One region of the Stenotrophomonas sp. NLF4-10 genome, then DNA from elsewhere that is predicted to be linked to it. Evidence: riboswitches for the same ligand, from Rfam matches in the RefSeq annotation. Region 1 holds a riboswitch; the other holds the start of a gene.
What was found. A riboswitch is a leader RNA that binds a small molecule or an ion and turns the genes downstream of it on or off. The one in region 1 is predicted to bind cobalamin.
Positions count from the first base shown of each region.

Region 2: another riboswitch for cobalamin. It lies ahead of btuB (TonB-dependent vitamin B12 receptor); the one in region 1 lies ahead of MIC98_RS03185 (ribonucleoside-diphosphate reductase subunit alpha).

Region 1 is NZ_JAKSEE010000003.1:684,423-692,188, reverse strand. Features, by position in the region: gene MIC98_RS03200 (NADH:flavin oxidoreductase/NADH oxidase) at 1-758, opposite strand, end outside; gene MIC98_RS03195 (acyl-CoA thioesterase) at 871-1,278, opposite strand; gene MIC98_RS03190 (ribonucleotide-diphosphate reductase subunit beta) at 1,391-2,410, opposite strand; gene MIC98_RS03185 (ribonucleoside-diphosphate reductase subunit alpha) at 2,547-4,934, opposite strand; cobalamin riboswitch at 5,114-5,320, opposite strand; gene MIC98_RS03180 (DUF2884 family protein) at 5,593-6,399, shown strand; gene MIC98_RS03175 (VWA domain-containing protein) at 6,523-7,766, opposite strand, start outside.
Region 2 is NZ_JAKSEE010000003.1:912,753-920,518, forward strand. Features, by position in the region: gene MIC98_RS04360 (iron ABC transporter permease) at 1-734, shown strand, start outside; gene MIC98_RS04365 (iron chelate uptake ABC transporter family permease subunit) at 731-1,780, shown strand; gene MIC98_RS04370 (ABC transporter ATP-binding protein) at 1,814-2,641, shown strand; gene btuB (TonB-dependent vitamin B12 receptor) at 2,647-4,506, opposite strand; cobalamin riboswitch at 4,624-4,867, opposite strand; gene cobT (nicotinate-nucleotide--dimethylbenzimidazole phosphoribosyltransferase) at 4,959-6,029, shown strand; gene MIC98_RS04385 (histidine phosphatase family protein) at 6,026-6,622, shown strand; gene cobS (adenosylcobinamide-GDP ribazoletransferase) at 6,619-7,341, shown strand; gene MIC98_RS04395 (TfoX/Sxy family protein) at 7,404-7,766, opposite strand, start outside; gene MIC98_RS04400 (GAF domain-containing protein) at 7,766-7,766, opposite strand, start outside.

The sequences.
Region 1 (7,766 bases):
GCCCGGGCCAGCGCGATGCTCTGCGCGACGTCCCAGCCGCCCTCCACCCAGTCGCTGGCGGAGATGCGCACGCCCACCGCGACGCCGGCCGGCACCGCCGCGCGCACCGCGTCGAACACACGCAGCACCAGCCGCATGCGGTTTTCCAGCGGGCCGCCGTATGCGTCGTCGCGGCGGTTGCTCAGCGGCGACAGGAACTGGTGCAGCAGGTAGCCATGCGCGGCGTGGATCTCAATCAGCTCCAGGCCCAGCCGCACCGCGCGCCGGGCGGCCTCGGCGAACGCTTCCACCACGCCGTCGATGGCGACCGCGTCCAGTGCCTGCGGCACGGGATCGCCTTCGTTGAACGGCAATGGCGAAGGCGCCAGCACCTGCCAGCCATTCGGCTGGTCCGGGGCGATGGCGGCACCGCCCTCCCACGGGCGCGCGGTCGAGGCCTTGCGCCCGGCGTGGGCCAGCTGGATGCCGATGGGCATCGGCGACCAGCGCCGCAGCGAGGCCAGCACCTCGCCCAGCGCCGCCTCGGTGGCGTCGTCCCACAGCCCCAGGTCGGCCCAGCTGATGCGCCCGCGCGGCGCCACCGCGGTGGCTTCGAGGATCAGCAGGCCGGCGCCGGACTGCGACAGCATGCCCAGGTGCTGGTCGTGCCAGCTGCTGGCGCGGCCGTCCTCGGCCGCGTACTGGCACATCGGCGCGATCACGATGCGGTTGGGCAGCGACAACGGGCCGAGCTGCAACGGCGAAAACAACAGGCTCACGGCAAGGGGGGTCCGGCGATGGGGTGCGCCATTGCAGCGTCCATCGACCGGCACATCAACCGGGCCGGTGGATCACTGCGTCTTGGCGGCCGGGCCGAAGCGGCGCCCCGGTTCAGTCCCGCGGCAGCGGCAGCACCGGCACCCCGGTCGGGTGGCCTTCGGCATCCAGCGCGATCATCACGAAGGTGCCCTTGGTGCACAGCTGGCGCGCGCCGCTGAGCAGGTCCTCGGTGACCAGCTCCACCTCCACGTGCATCGAGCTGCGACCGACCCGCACCACCCGGCCGATGGTTTCCACCATCTGCCCGACCCGGATCGGCAGCTTGAAATCGACCTGGTCCGAGCGCGCGGTCACCACCGTGCGGCGCGAGTAGCGGGCGGCGGCGAGGAAGGCGGCCTTGTCCATCCACGCCAGCGCCTGGCCACCGAACAGGGTGCCCATGTGGTTGGTGTGGTTGGGAAAGACGATTTCCGCCATGCGGACTTCGGTGGGCGGGACGGTGGTGTCGGCGGCGTTCATGGCGGGATCGTGGAGTGCGGCGGCGTGGTGCAGGATACGCAGGACCGGCGATGCCGGGCGTGACGCCCGCATGGCGCCACGCCCGGACCGGCGGGGTTTCCCCCGCCCTGCTTCAGAAGTTCATGTCGAAGGCGACCTCGCCCTGCACGCCGACCTGGTAGGCCGACACGCGGCGCTCGAAGAAGTTGGTCAGCTCCTGCACGTCCTGCAGTTCCATGAACGGCAGCGGGTTGCGCACGTTGTACTTCCTGTCCATGCCGAGCTTGGCGAAATGGTTGTCGGCGCAGTGCTGCAGGTACTGGCGCATGTCGCGGGTGGAGATGCCGGCCACGCCGCCGGAGAGCACGTCCTCGGCGAACTGCACCTCGCATTCGATCGCCTCTTCCAGCATGTCGTAGACCTGCTGTTCCATCCGCGCATCGAACAGGTCCGGTTCCTCGGCGCGGATGGTGCGCACGCACTCGAAGGCGAACTCCATGTGGCAGCTCTCGTCGCGGAACACCCAGTTGGTGCCCGACGCCAAGCCCGGCAGCAGGCCGCGCGAGCGGAAGTAATAGACGTAGGCAAAGGCGGCGAAGAAGAACAGGCCCTCGATGCACGCGGCGAAGCAGATCTGGTTGAGCAGGAACTGGCGGCGCTGCTCGCGCGTCTCGATGCGCTTCAGGCCCTGGATCGAGTCGATCCACTTGAAGCAGAAGTCGGCCTTCTTCTTGATCGATTCGATGTTCTCCACCGCGGCGAAGGCCTTGAAGCGCTCCTCCGGGTCGGGCAGGTAGTTGTCGAGCAGGGTCAGGTAGAACTGCACGTGCAGCGCTTCCTCGTACAGCTGGCGCGACAGGTACATGCGCGCCTCGGGCGCGTTGAGGTGCTGGTACAGGTTCAACACCAGGTTGTTGGAGACGATGGAATCGCCGGTGGCGAAGAACGCGACCAGGCGGTGGATCAGGTGGCGGTCGGCCGGCGACATCTTGTGGTGCAGGTCGGTGATGTCGATCTGGAAGTTGATCTCGTCCACCGTCCAGCTGTTCTTGATCGCGTTGCGGTACATCTCGTAGAAGTCCGGGTAGCGCATCGGGCGCAACGTCAGTTCGAAACCGGGGTCGAGCAGCATCTGGCGGGGTTGTGCGGACATGAGGTGACTCCATTTCCTTCTCATCTCGGGAGAAGGTGGCGCGGGGCGCCGGGTGAGGGTTCGGCAAGGAGGTGAGGGCGGCTTCGCCGTACCCTCACCCCAACCCCTCTCCCGCGGGGAGAGGGGATTCAGGCGTTTACTGGCAGGCCTCGCAGGCTTCCGGGTTCTCCAGCGAGCAAGCCACGGCCTGCGTCGGGGTGTAGCTGGACACGGTGGTCTTGGCGATCTTGGTGGCCGGGCGCGAGCGCAGGTAGTAGCAGGTCTTGATGCCCTGCTTCCATGCGTACATGTACATCGACGACAGCGCGCCGATGTTCGGGCTTTCCATGAACAGGTTGAGCGAGGCGGACTGGTCGATGAAGGCGCCGCGGCCGGCGGCCATGTCGATCAGCGAGCGCATCGGCAGCTCCCATACCGTGCGGTAGACCGTGCGCAGCGCTTCGGGAATCTGCGCGATGTTCTGGATCGAGCCGTCGGCCAGCTTGATCGCATCGCGCATCTCTGCCGTCCACAGGCCGAGCTGCTTGAGTTCGCCGACCAGGTAGCGGTTGATCTGCAGGAAGTCGCCGGACAGGGTTTCGCGCTTGAACAGGTTGGACACCTGCGGCTCCACGCACTCGTAGCAGCCGGCGATCGAGGCGATGGTCGCGGTCGGGGCGATGGCGATCATCAACGAGTTGCGCAGGCCGTGCTGCTGGATGCGCTCGCGCAATGCATCCCAGCGCGCGGCGTCGGCCGGCACCACGTTCCAGGCGTCGAACTGCAAGGCGCCGCTGGCCGCGCGGGTGTCGGCGAACGAGGCATGCCTGCCGCGTTCCTGCGCCAGTTCGCACGAGGTCTCCAGCGCGTGGAAGTAGATTTCCTCGGCGATCTTCGCCGACAGCGCGCGCGCGGCGTCGGAGTCGAACGCCAGCCGCTTGCGGAAGAACACGTCCTGCAGGCCCATGCAGCCCAGCCCCACCGGGCGCCAGCGCAGGTTGCCGCGGCGCGCGGTCTCGATCGGGTAGAAATTCAGGTCGATCACCCGGTCGAGCTGGCGCACCGCAAGGCGCACGGTTTCGGCCAGCTTGTCGAAATCGAAGTCGCCGTGCTCGTCGAGGTGGTTGCCGAGGTTGATCGAACCGAGGTTGCACACCGCCGTTTCCTCGGCGCTGGTGACTTCCAGGATCTCGGTGCACAGGTTGGACAGGTGGATCACGTTGCCGGCACGCAGGGTCTGGTTGCTGGCGCGGTTGCACTTGTCCTTGAAGGTCATCCAGCCGTTTCCGGTCTCGGCCAGCGTGCGCATCATCCGCGCGTACAGCTTGCGTGCCGGAAGGGTGCGCGCGGCCTTGCCCTGCGCCTCGGCCTGCAGGTAGGCGCGCTCGAACGCCTCGCCGTACAGGTCGGTGAATTCCGGCACCACGCGCGGATCGAACAGCGACCATTCCTGGTCGGCCTCCACGCGCTGCATGAACAGGTCCGGCACCCAGTTGGCGAGGTTGAGGTTGTGGGTGCGGCGCGAATCGTCGCCGGCGTTGTCGCGCAGCTCGAGGAAATCCTCGATGTCGGCGTGCCAGGTTTCCAGGTACACGCAGGCCGCGCCCTTGCGCTTGCCGCCCTGGTTGACCGCGGCCACCGACGAATCCAGCGTCTTCAGCCACGGCACGATGCCGTTGGAGTGGCCGTTGGTGGACTTGATCAGCGAGCCGCGCGAGCGCACGCGGGTGTAGCTCACGCCGATGCCGCCGCTGAACTTGGACAGCTGCGCGATGTCGCCGTACTTCGCATAAATGGATTCAAGCGAATCCTGCGGCGAATCCAGCAGGAAGCACGAGGACAGCTGCTCGTGGCAGGTGCCGGCGTTGAACAGGGTCGGGCTGGACGGCAGGTAGTCGAGGTTGCCCAGCCGCTGGTACAGCGCCAGCGCCTCGGGCACGTCCTCGGAGAGCGCGCTGGCGATGCGCAGGAAGAACTGCTGCGGCGTCTCGATCACCTTGCGCGTATGCGGGTGGCGCAGCAGGTAGCGGTCGTACAGCGTGCGCAGGCCGAAGTAGTCGAAGTTGAAGTCCAGCGACGGGTCGATGGCGTCGTTGAGCTTGCGCGCGTTGGTCTGCACGAAGCCGAGCAGGCGGTCGTTGATCAGCCCCACTTCATGGCCGCGGCCCACCGACTGCGAGAACGCGTGGATTTCCTGCCCGGACACTTCCTTGGCGATGAAATTCGCCAGCAGCCGCGCGGCCAGGCGGCCGTACTCGGGCTCTTCGCCGATCAGCAGCGCCGCGGTGCGGATGGAGAGTTCATCCAGCTCCTGCGTGGTCGCGCCGTTGTACAGGCCGGAGATGGTGCGGGTGGCCACGCGCATCGGATCGACCGCATGCAGGCCCTCGCAGCAGCGCTGGATGGCGCGCACGATCTTGTTCAGGTCCACCGGCTCGGTGCTGCCGTTGCGCTTGGCCACGCTCATGGCGGTGGCGGTCGGCGGCGGGGTGAGGTCGAAAGCCGGGGTGGCGGCCACTGCTTCGGCGGTCGGGGTCTGCGACATCTGGCGTCTCCATGCGGGGATGCACGGGCCCGGCCTGTCCCTCGCAGGCGCGGATGGCATCGGAAGCACAGGGTGGGAGCGCGGTGTCGCACGGCCTGCGACCGGCATGGAAACCATGCGGGAGGCCCTGCTGCACCAGCCATCTCCCCCCGGAGATTCCGCGGCCGGCACCGCGCGGCGTGCATCGCGCGGCTGTCGGCAGGTCTTCGGACTCGTGGATGCGGCGGGAATGTTTCCCGGCCACCTTGGCCGCCGCTTCCCAGGGCCACCGCCCCAGTGCGAAATCGCGACCTCGTCTCCACCTACCGCTGCGGGGCAGTGCCGGGTTTGGACCAGCTTCCCTTTCAATCCGGGGAATCCCCGGAACCGACGGGCCACAAGATAGTGGGGGTAAATGACGGGGTCAACGCCAAATGTTGTGGATAACCGCGTTTCCCTTGGGGCGCAAGCGATCTGCCCTGCCGGGGCCGGCATGGGCGCGTTGGCCTGCTCGCCGCGATTGCGCAGTCAAGCCCCGGGAAGCCGATTCAAGGGTGGGAAAACTCCCTGCGCATTCATCGTCCAACCGTCCGGTTGCACCGCCATGACTTCCGGCGGGCGCTGCCGCCAGGCCCGTCGGCGATGCTGCGCCCACGCCCGCCCGAACACGGATGTCCCCATGCGCCGCCTGCTCCTCGCCACCGCTCTGCTCGCCCTGCCGCCGCTGGCCGCCCGCGCCGACTCGGTGAAGTCACCGGAACTGTCCTCCACCCAGTGCGGGGTCGGCACCGACTACGACGTGCTGGTCGACGGCGGCGGCATCTGGCTGCGCCGGCACGACGCCACCCCGCGCGAGATCGTGTTCCACGACGGCCAGCTGAGCATCGACGGCCACATGCAGGCGGTCAGCGACGCCGACGCGCAGCGCCTGCGCGTGCTCGAGGCCGGGGTGCGCCAGCTGATGCCGGCGGTCACCGGCATCGCCAATGAATCGGTGGGGATCAGCTTCGACGTGCTGGACGTCGTCTATGGCTCCCTGACCGGCAAGTTCGATTCGCGCAAGGTGCGCGTCCTGCGCAGGGACGCCGAGCGCTTCGTCGCCTCGACCATCGGCCGCGGGCGCTGGGAGCAGGACCTGTTCGGCGAGGGCTTCGACCAGCGCGTGCAGGATGCGGCCGAATCACTCAAGGGTTCGATCGCCCGCGGCGTGCTGTGGACCATGCTCACCGGCGGCGAGGAACGCATCGAGAAACGCACCGAGAAGATCGAGGCCGAGCTCGAGCCGAAGATCGAAGCGCGCGCACGCGCCCTGGAACAGCATGCACAGTCCCTGTGCACCCAGGTGCTGGCACTGGACCGGATACAGTCGGCGCTCGAGTTCCGCTACGACGGCCAGCCGCTGCGGATGATGCGGGTCAGCGGCGACGATGCGCCGGCGCCGGTGGCGAAGGAACTGGCGCCGGACAACGGCATCACCCTGCCGTAGGTCGGGGCTACGCACCCGACGAAGACATGCTCGAGTTGGCCGGATGTCGGGGCATAGCCCCGACCTACCTTCGAAAGCCCGGCGCTGTCGCAGGGAATGCCCCCGCCGGGCCAAGGCCCGGCGCTACGGCAACTGCGCCAGTTCCTCGCGCACCAGCCGCACCACCAGCTTGTCCAGCGTATCCACCGAGTAATTGGACACCTCGTGCACGGTCTCGCCGCCGGGGCCGCTGCCGGGGTCGGCCGCGTCCTTGTAGGTGAGGAAGATGAAGCGCCCGCCGGTGTACTGCGCGATCTGCCGCTGCACGATCTCGCCGGTGCTGTCCTGCCCCGACGCGGCCACGCTGAACACCTTGATGCCCTTGCCCAGCGCCGCGAGCATGGTCTGGTCGTAATGCGGTTGCGGGTAGTCCATGTGCGGCGGCGCGTCGGCCAGCGACAGCAGCAGGCGCGTGGTCGCCGGGCCGCGCCAGTCCAGCGCTTGCACCGCGTGGTCGAAGGCTTCGTTCATCGCCTCGGGCATGTCGCCGCCGCCACCGGCGCGCACGCCGTCGAGCACTTGCTGGAACGCGGCGACATTGCCGGTCAGGTCCCAGCTGCGCACGAAGTAGACGTCGCCGCGGTCACGGTAGGTGACCAGCCCGAGGCACACGTCCGGGCGCGAGGGCAGTTGCTCGATGCCGCGCACGATGTCGCGCAGCGAGCCGCGCAGCTTGTCGATCTCGTCGCCCATCGAGCCGGTGGCATCGACCATGAACACCAGGTCCAGCCGCGCCCGTTCGGGCGTCGCCTGCACCGGCAGCACCACTTCCAGCGCGTTCTTCTGCCCGCGCCGCAGTTGCACCTGCGCCTGCCGGCCATCGCGGCGCACGTCGATGCGGTAGCTGGCCGAATCGCGGTCGTCGAAGGCGTTCAGGTGCAGCCACGCCTGTCCGCCGGCATCGGTACGCGCCCACATGCGCGCGCCATCGGCCGAGGCCACCGCGACCTCGGCGTCGGGCACCACCCGGCCCTGTGCATCGACCACGCGCAGGCGCTGGCGCACGGTCACGTCGCGCCCCAACCGCGCCGACTCGTCATGGCCTTGCAGGAACTGTAGGAAACCGCCGAAGTCGGCGTTGTCATCGACCACGCCGGCGGTCACCGGCGCCTGCTGCCGGCGTATCGGCGGCAGCGGCCTGCGCGGCGGCGACAAGCGCTCGGCACGGGCGCCGCTGACTGCCACCGAATCGAGCGCGGCGGCCGGCATCGGCGCGGGCGGGGCCGGCGGCGATGGGGCGGCTTCCAGCCGCGCCCCGTCATGCAACGCCTTCTCCGCCAGTGCCGGCTCCGCACGTTCGCGGCGCGGTGATTGCGGCTGTGGATCAG
Region 2 (7,766 bases), 230 kb from region 1:
CCGGCCTGCTCGGAGTGACCGGCGGTGCGGCGGCGGCGATCGTGGCGGCGGTGGCGTTCTTCGGCATCGTCGACATCACCGGCTACCTGTGGTTCGCGCTGGCCGGCGCCGCGCTGGCCGCGGTCGCGGTCTACCTGCTCGGCGGCGCGCGCCGCGGCATCGATCCGGTGCGGTTGGTGCTGGCCGGCGTGGCCCTGACCGTGGTGCTGCAGGCGCTGACCCAGGTGGTCCTGCTCAACAGCGAGGACGTGGTGTTCGACCAGTTCCGGCATTGGGCGGTGGGTTCGCTGCAGGGCCGCGGCTGGGGCGTACTGTGGCCGGCGGCGCTGGCCACGCTGGCCGGGGCCGGGCTGGCGTGGGCGCTGGCGCGGCCGCTGGACGCGGTGATGCTGGGCGACGAACTGGGGCAGGCGCTGGGCGCCAACCCGGGGCGGACGTGGGCGCTGGCGATGCTGTCGGTGGTGGTCCTGGCCGGCGCCGCCACCGCCGCGGCCGGGCCGTTGAGCTTCGTCGGGCTGACCGCGCCGCATCTGGCGCGGGCGCTGGCCGGCCCCGGGCACCGCTGGCTGTTGCCGTACTCGATGCTGCTGGCCGCGCTGATGGTGCTGGTGGCCGACATCCTCGGCCGCTGGGTGGCGCGGCCGGACGAGATCGGCGTGGGGGTGATGGTGGCGCTGCTGTGCGGGCCGTTCTTCGTGGCGCTGGTGCGGCGGCGCAGGATCGGGCGGCTGTGAACGGCCAGCCTGCGCGCATCGGCAGCTGGCGGACCCTCCGCCTCGGTGACCATTCGCTGCGGTTGTACCCGCGCGGCTGGGTGGTCGCCGCGTCGCTGGCGGCGCTGGCGCTGCTGCTGGCGGCGGCCGAGCTGCTGGCCGGTCGCAGTGCGCTGGGCGTGCAGCAGGTGGCGCTGGCCCTGCTCGGGCAGGAGGATGGGGTGGCCGAGCGGATCGTGCTCGACATCCGCCTGCCGCGCGCGCTGGTGGCGTTGTTCGCCGGGGCCGCGCTGGGCGTGTCCGGGGCGGTGTTCCAGTCGGTGTCGCGCAACGTGCTGGGCTCGCCGGACATCATCGGCTTCACCCTGGGCGCGGCCACCGGCGCGATCGCGCAGATCGTGCTGTTCGGCCACGGTGGCGTGCCGGTGCCGCTGGCGGCGGTCGGCGGTGGCCTGCTGACCGCGGCGCTGGTGTACCTGTTGTCGCTGAAGGACGGCGCCAGCGGCGGTTACCGGCTGGTGCTGGTGGGGGTCGGGGTGGGCGCGATCCTGGATGCGCTCAACGGGCTGATGCTGGTCAAGGGCAACCTGGACAACGCGGTCATGGCCAACCTGTGGCGCGCCGGTTCGCTCGATGCGCGCACCTGGGGCCATGCGCTGCCGTTGATGGCCGGCGTGGTGCTGGTACTGCCCTGCGTGCTGCTGCTGGGCCGGCGCCTGCAACTGCTGGAAATGGGGGACGACCTGGCGATGCAGCTGGGCATCGGCGTCGAGCGCACGCGGCTGGCGGCCGTCGCCTGCGGCGTGCTGCTGGCCGCGTTGGCCACCGCCGCGGCCGGGCCCATCGCCTTCGTCGCGCTTGCCGCGCCGCAGTTGGCGGCGCGGCTGTGCGGGGGAGGCCGCTTGCCGCTGCTTGCCGCGGCAGCGATGGCCGCCTGCCTGCTGCTGTTGGCCGACCTGGGCGCGCAGGCCCTGCCGTGGCGGCTGAACCTGCCCATCGGGCGCATGACCGGCATCGTCGGCGGTGCCTACCTGATATGGCTGCTGGGCCGCGGGCGGCGTGGCTGAGGCGGCGATGGGACGAACGAGGACGGACCGGCAATGAACGATTCCCCGCTGTACGGCGAGCAGCTGACCCTGCGCTACGGCGCGCGCCAGGTGACGGAGGCGCTGGACGTACACATCCCGGCCGGTAAGGTGACGGTGATCGTCGGCCCCAATGCCTGTGGCAAATCGACCCTGCTGCGCGCGCTGGCGCGGCTGCTGGCGCCGCAGGCGGGGCGGGTGCTGCTGGAAGGGCGCGATATCCGCGGCTATTCCCCGCGCGAAGTGGCGCGTCGCCTCGGCCTGCTGCCGCAGTCACCGCTGGCGCCCCCGGGCATCTGCGTGGCCGACCTGGTCGCGCGCGGCCGTTTCCCGCACCAGACGCTGCTGCGGCAGTGGTCGCCGCAGGACGAGCGCATGGTGCGCCAGGCCATGCGCCAGACCGGCGTGGAGGACCTGGCCGAGCAAACCGTGGAGTCGCTTTCCGGCGGCCAGCGGCAACGCGCATGGCTGGCGATGGTGATCGCCCAGGACACCCCGCTGCTGTTGCTGGACGAACCCACCACCTTCCTCGACATCGCCCACCAGTACGAGCTGCTGGAACTGTGCCGCCGGCTCAACCGCGAGCATGGACGCACCGTGGTCATGGTGCTGCACGACCTCAACCAGGCCGCGCGCTACGCCGACCACGTCATCGCGATGAAGGCGGGGGCGATCCTCGCCGCCGGGGAGCCGCGACAGGTGATCACCCCGGAACTGGTCGCGGCGGTGTTCGGCCTGCGCGCGCTGGTGGCGCCCGACCCGGTGACCGGCACGCCGATGGTGGTGCCGTTCGCCGGGGCGGACATGGGTGGCCCCGCGGGCGGCCGGGCGCCCGCGGGGTAGCCGGTTCAGTTGGCCGAGCGGTAACGCAGGGTCAGCTGGTACTCGCGGCCCGGCTGGTTGTACCAGGCGATGGTTTCGTACGCGCGGTCGAACACATTGGCCGCGCGCGCCTGCAGGCTCCAGGCGTCGTTGATGGCGTATTCCACGCGCAGGTCGACGGTGCCGTAGCCGGCCAGGCGCACCGTGTTGGCGGCGTTGTCGAAACGGTGGCCGTAGCCGGCGGCGGTGATGCCCAGGCGCAGCGGGCCGAAGCCGCGGTCCACGTCGATGCGGCCGCTGCTGCGCGCGCGGCGGGCCAGCAGCTTGTCGTAGGTGGCGGCGCCGGCGGTGCGGTCGCGCGGGTCGGTGAAGCTGGCCTGGGCATTGATGTCGAAACCGGCCAGCGACAGGTAGCCGGTCAGTTCGGCGCCGCGGATGCGGGCCTCGGCGACGTTGACGATGTTGAAGCTGCTGTCGTAGCCGATCAGCTGGTCCACGCGGGTCTCGTAGGCGTCGAAGGTCCAGTTCCAGTCGTCGGCGTACTGCGCGATGCCGAGGTTCAGGCTCCTGGACTCTTCCGGCTTCAGGTCCGGGTTGCTGAAGCCCGGGTAGTACAGGTCGTTGAAGGTCGGCGCCTTGAAGCCGGTGCCGGCGCTGGCGGTCAGGCGCAGGCCGTTGCCGAAGGCGAAGCCGTAGCCGAGGCTGCCGGTGGTGTGGTTGCCGAACTGCTCGTTGTCGTCGTTGCGCACGCTGGCCTGCAGCGAATGCGCGCCGAACCGGCCCTGGTATTCGACGAACACGCCGGTGTTGTCGCGGTCGGCGACGTCATAGGCGGTGGAGCTGGTGACCTGGTCGTTCTGCCAGTCGACGCCGGCGCTCAACTGCTGGCCCGCGGCGAACAGGAAATCGCCCTGCACGCTGGCGGTGTCGCGCCGGGTGTCGAAGGCGCTGGCGAAGGTGCGGCCGCCGGCGTCGGCGAAGTAGTTGTCGGCTTCGTCGCGGTTGCGGCCGACCTGCGCGGTCAGGCCGAAGGTGTCCGAGGCCTTCCACGCCAGCTTGCCGCCGTAGACCTGTTGGCGGTTCTCGGCCTCGTTGCCGCCGAAGACGCTGCCGTCGTATTCGTTGAAGCTGCTGGCGTCGAGCACGTGGCCTTCCAGGCTCAGTGCGTCGGTCAGCGCATAGCCGGCGCGCACGTTGATCGAGGTGTTGCGGTAGCCGTCGCGGTCGGGCTCTTCGACGTAGCAGCCCTGGAACAGCAGCGACGAACCGTTGCAGGCATTGATGCCGTCGGTCTTCTGGTAGCCGCCCTGGGCCGAGATCCAGCCGCGCTCGCCGCGGTTGCTGAAGCCGGCGCTGGCCTGGCGCAGCCGGTTGCTGCCGGCGGTCAGCGACAGGTTCTGCTGCAGCCCCTTGCCGGCGTTGCGGGTGAAGACTTGGACCACGCCGCCGATGGCTTCCGAGCCGTACAGGCTCGAACGCGGGCCGCGCACGATTTCAATGCGTTCGATCTGGTCGACCGGCAGGTCCTGCAGCGCCGCCATGCCGGAGGTGGCCGAACCCACGCGTACGCCGTCCACCAGCACCAGCACCTGGTTGGAGTTGGTGCCGCGCAGGAACAGCGAGGTGATCTTGCCGGTGCCGCCCTGGTTGGCGAAGTCCAGGCCGGCGCGGCCGCGCAGCAGGTCCAGCAGCGAGATCGCCTGGCTGCGCTCGATCTGCTCGCGATCGATCACCTGCACCGGCACCACGCTGCTCTCGACGGACAGCGGCGTGCGGGTGGCGGTGACGAAGACGTCGTCGAACTCGGTGGGCGCCTGTTCGGCGGCGGCGATGCCCGGCAGCGCGAGCGCCAGGGCGAGGGAAAGGGCGTGGTGGGACAACTTCATCGGGAAACTCCTGCAACCCGCGCGCTCCCGCGCGGACAGACGGTGGGGGTTGCCAGGAGAGGACGCCACGACGGAGTGCGCGCACGGCGCCACTGCCGCCGCCATGCCCTCCGCATCGCAACCAGTCGGCTTCCGGGCCGGTCTCCGGGCTTGCAGGCGAAGCGGCCGTGGCCGCTTCCGCCCAGACGCCTTCCCATGCGATGGATGCACAGTGGCGGTGTGTCTGGGCTGTCCTGCTCACCGTTGCGGGGGCAGCGCCGGACTGGCGGATGGCTGGAACTCCAGCAATGCGCGGCACCGGCTTCCCGTTTCAACCGGCGGGAGGAAGTCCCAGCCGGTCACCCGAAAGTGCGCGCATTCTATGCCATCGGCGCCGCGAAGGCAGGCGCGGGCCCTGCGTCCCGCCCGCACCACCGTAAAATGCGCGACCGCAACGCAGCAACGGAACAGCCGTGACGCAAGACTGGTTCACCCGCGCCTGCCCCGCGCCCTCGTCGGCGCACCGGCAGCAGGCCATCTCCCGCCAGCGGCAGCTGACCAAGCCGGAAGGCGCGCTGGGGCGGCTGGAAACCCTCGCCATCGAACTGGCCGCGCTGCAGGGCCGCGAGCGGCCGCGCGCCGCGCGGGTGCCGGTGCTGGTATTCGCCGGCGACCACGGCATCGCCGCGCGGGGCGTGTCGGCCTATCCGGCCGAGGTGACGGTGCAGATGCTGCGCAACTTCGCCGCCGGCGGCGCCGCCATCGCGGTGCTGGCGCGCGAGCTCGGGCTGCCGCTGCATGTATGGGACGTCGGCAGCCTGGCCGATGCGCCGGTGCCGGGCGTGGTCTGCGACAAACCGCGCCGCGGCACCGACGATTTCAGCGTGGGCCCGGCGATGGCGCCGGCCGACCTCGATGCCGCGTTCGCGGCCGCGCAGCGTGCGGTGGCAGCGGCCTGCGCCGATGGCGCCGACCTGCTGCTGCTCGGCGAGATGGGCATCGGCAACACCACTGCCGCCAGTGCGCTGGCCGCCGTGCTCGGGCCATTGCCGCTGGAAGGTATGGTCGGCGCGGGGACCGGGCTGGATGCGCCGCGCGTCGCTCGCAAGCAGCAGCTCGTCGCGCAGGCGCTGGCCCTGCATGGGGCTGCCGTCGACGCCGCCGCCATCCCCGGTCGCGAGGCCCTGCGCCGCGTCGGCGGGCTGGAGATCGCCGCGCTCGCCGCGGCCATGATCGCCGCCGCGCAGCGTGGCGTGCCGGTGTTGGTGGACGGCTTCATCGTTTCGGCCGCGGCGCTGGCGGCGGTGCGGATCAACCCGTCGTTGCGGCCGTGGCTGCTGTTCTCGCATCGCTCGGCCGAATGCGGCCACGCCCGCGTGCTCGATTGCCTGCAGGCAGAGCCGCTGCTGCAACTGGACCTGCGCCTGGGCGAGGGCTCCGGCGCCGCACTGGCGTTGCCGCTGCTGCGGCTGGCCTGCGCGCTGCACAACGACATGGCCACCTTCGCCGAGGCGGCGGTGGCGCAGCGGAGCGCCGCGCCGTGATCCTCGACCTGATGCGCCATGCTTCCACCGGCCGCCACGGCCACCTCGACGGCCGCACCGACCCGCCACTGCTCGACGGCGCGGTGGATGCGCTGCTGCAACGCCACGGCGGTGGCCGCTGGAGCCGGGTGATCGCCTCGCCGCGCCGGCGTGCGCTGGATACCGCCACCGCGCTGCTGGCCGGCCGCGAGCTGTTCTGCGAGATCCACCCGGACTGGGCCGAGCTGGACTTCGGCGACTGGGACGGCCGCCGCTACGACGAGATCCCCGCCGCGCAGCTGGCCGGGCTGTACGACCCGCCGCATGTGCAGGTGCCGCCCAACGGCGAGAGCTGGCAGCAATTCCAGGCGCGCATCGAAGCGCAGCTGCAACGGCTGCTAGACGAGGGCGAAGACGAGGACGAAGGCGGCGACCCGGTGCTGGTGGTCAGCCACGCCGGCGTGCTGCGGCTGGCGGTGTCGTGCGTGTGCGGCATGCCGCTGGCGGCGCTGTGGGCGCTGCGCATCGACTACGGCACGCGCCTGCGCCTGCGCGTGGAGCGCGACGACGATGGCCGGCTGTGGGGTGAACTGCTGGAGCTGTGCCAGCCATGAGCGTGCGCCGCCTGATCCTGGCCATCCAGTTCCTGACCCGGCTGCCGACGCCGCAGGTGAAGGATTTCCGCAACGACGACCTGAGCCGTTCGGCGGTGTACTACCCGCTGGTCGGCGCGATCATCGGCGCGCTGCTGATGTTGCCGCTGTACCTGCTGGACGGGCGGCCGTGGCTGGCCGGCGCGCTGGCCCTGCTGCTGTGGGTGTGGGTGACCGGTGCGCTGCACCTGGACGGGCTGGGCGACGTGGCCGACGCCTTCGGCGCCGCGCACCGCGACCCGCAGCGCTTCCTCGAGGTGCTCAAGGACCCGCACATGGGCGTGTTCGGCGTGGTCACGCTGGTCATGCAGCTGCTGCTCAAGCTGGTGCTGCTGGGCGAACTGGCGACGAGCCCTTTGTGGTACGGCATCGTGCTGGTGCCGGCGTGGGCGCGCTGGGGCACGCTGTGGTGGAGCCGGCTGCTGCCGTCGCTGCATGGCGCCGGCATGGCCGAGCGCTTTTCGTGGCAGCTGAGCCTGCGGTCGCTGTGGCTGTGGGCGCTGCTGCTGGCGGCAATCACCGCGTTCGTGGCCTGGCCGTTGCTGCTGGCCCTGCTGCTGGTGCCGCTGGTCGCCTTCTACTGGCGGCGCCGGCTGGGCGGCATTTCCGGCGATTGCCTCGGCGCCAGCGTCGAGGTCACCGAAAGCCTGCTGCTGCTGGCCTTGGTACTGGCGCCGTAGATGCGGGGCTTGCCCCGCATGGCGCTTTCCCGGTGAAGCTTCATGCGGGGCGAGCCCCGCATCTACGGGTTCTTGTCGAAACCAAGTTCGCTGGTTTCTTCCACTTCGGCTTCGGCCTGCACGTGGTGCTCCCGCACCGGGCCGGGCCGCTGCGCGCTGGGCACGGCCGACAGTGCGCCGGCCGCGGCTTCGTATTCGGCGACCAGCTGCTGGCGGCGCGGCTCGGGCACTTCCTGCCAATGGCAGCCGAGCAATGCCCCTTCCAGCGAATAGAGCAGGTTGAGGCTGGGCTTGAAGCCGGCGCGGCGTACCTTGACGAAGGCGCCGACCGCACCGGCCGCGGCCAGGTCCTCGGCGCTGCGCAGGCCTACCTGGCGCAGCCATGCCGCGCTCTTGGGGCCGATGTTGCGCAGCTTCAGCGTGCT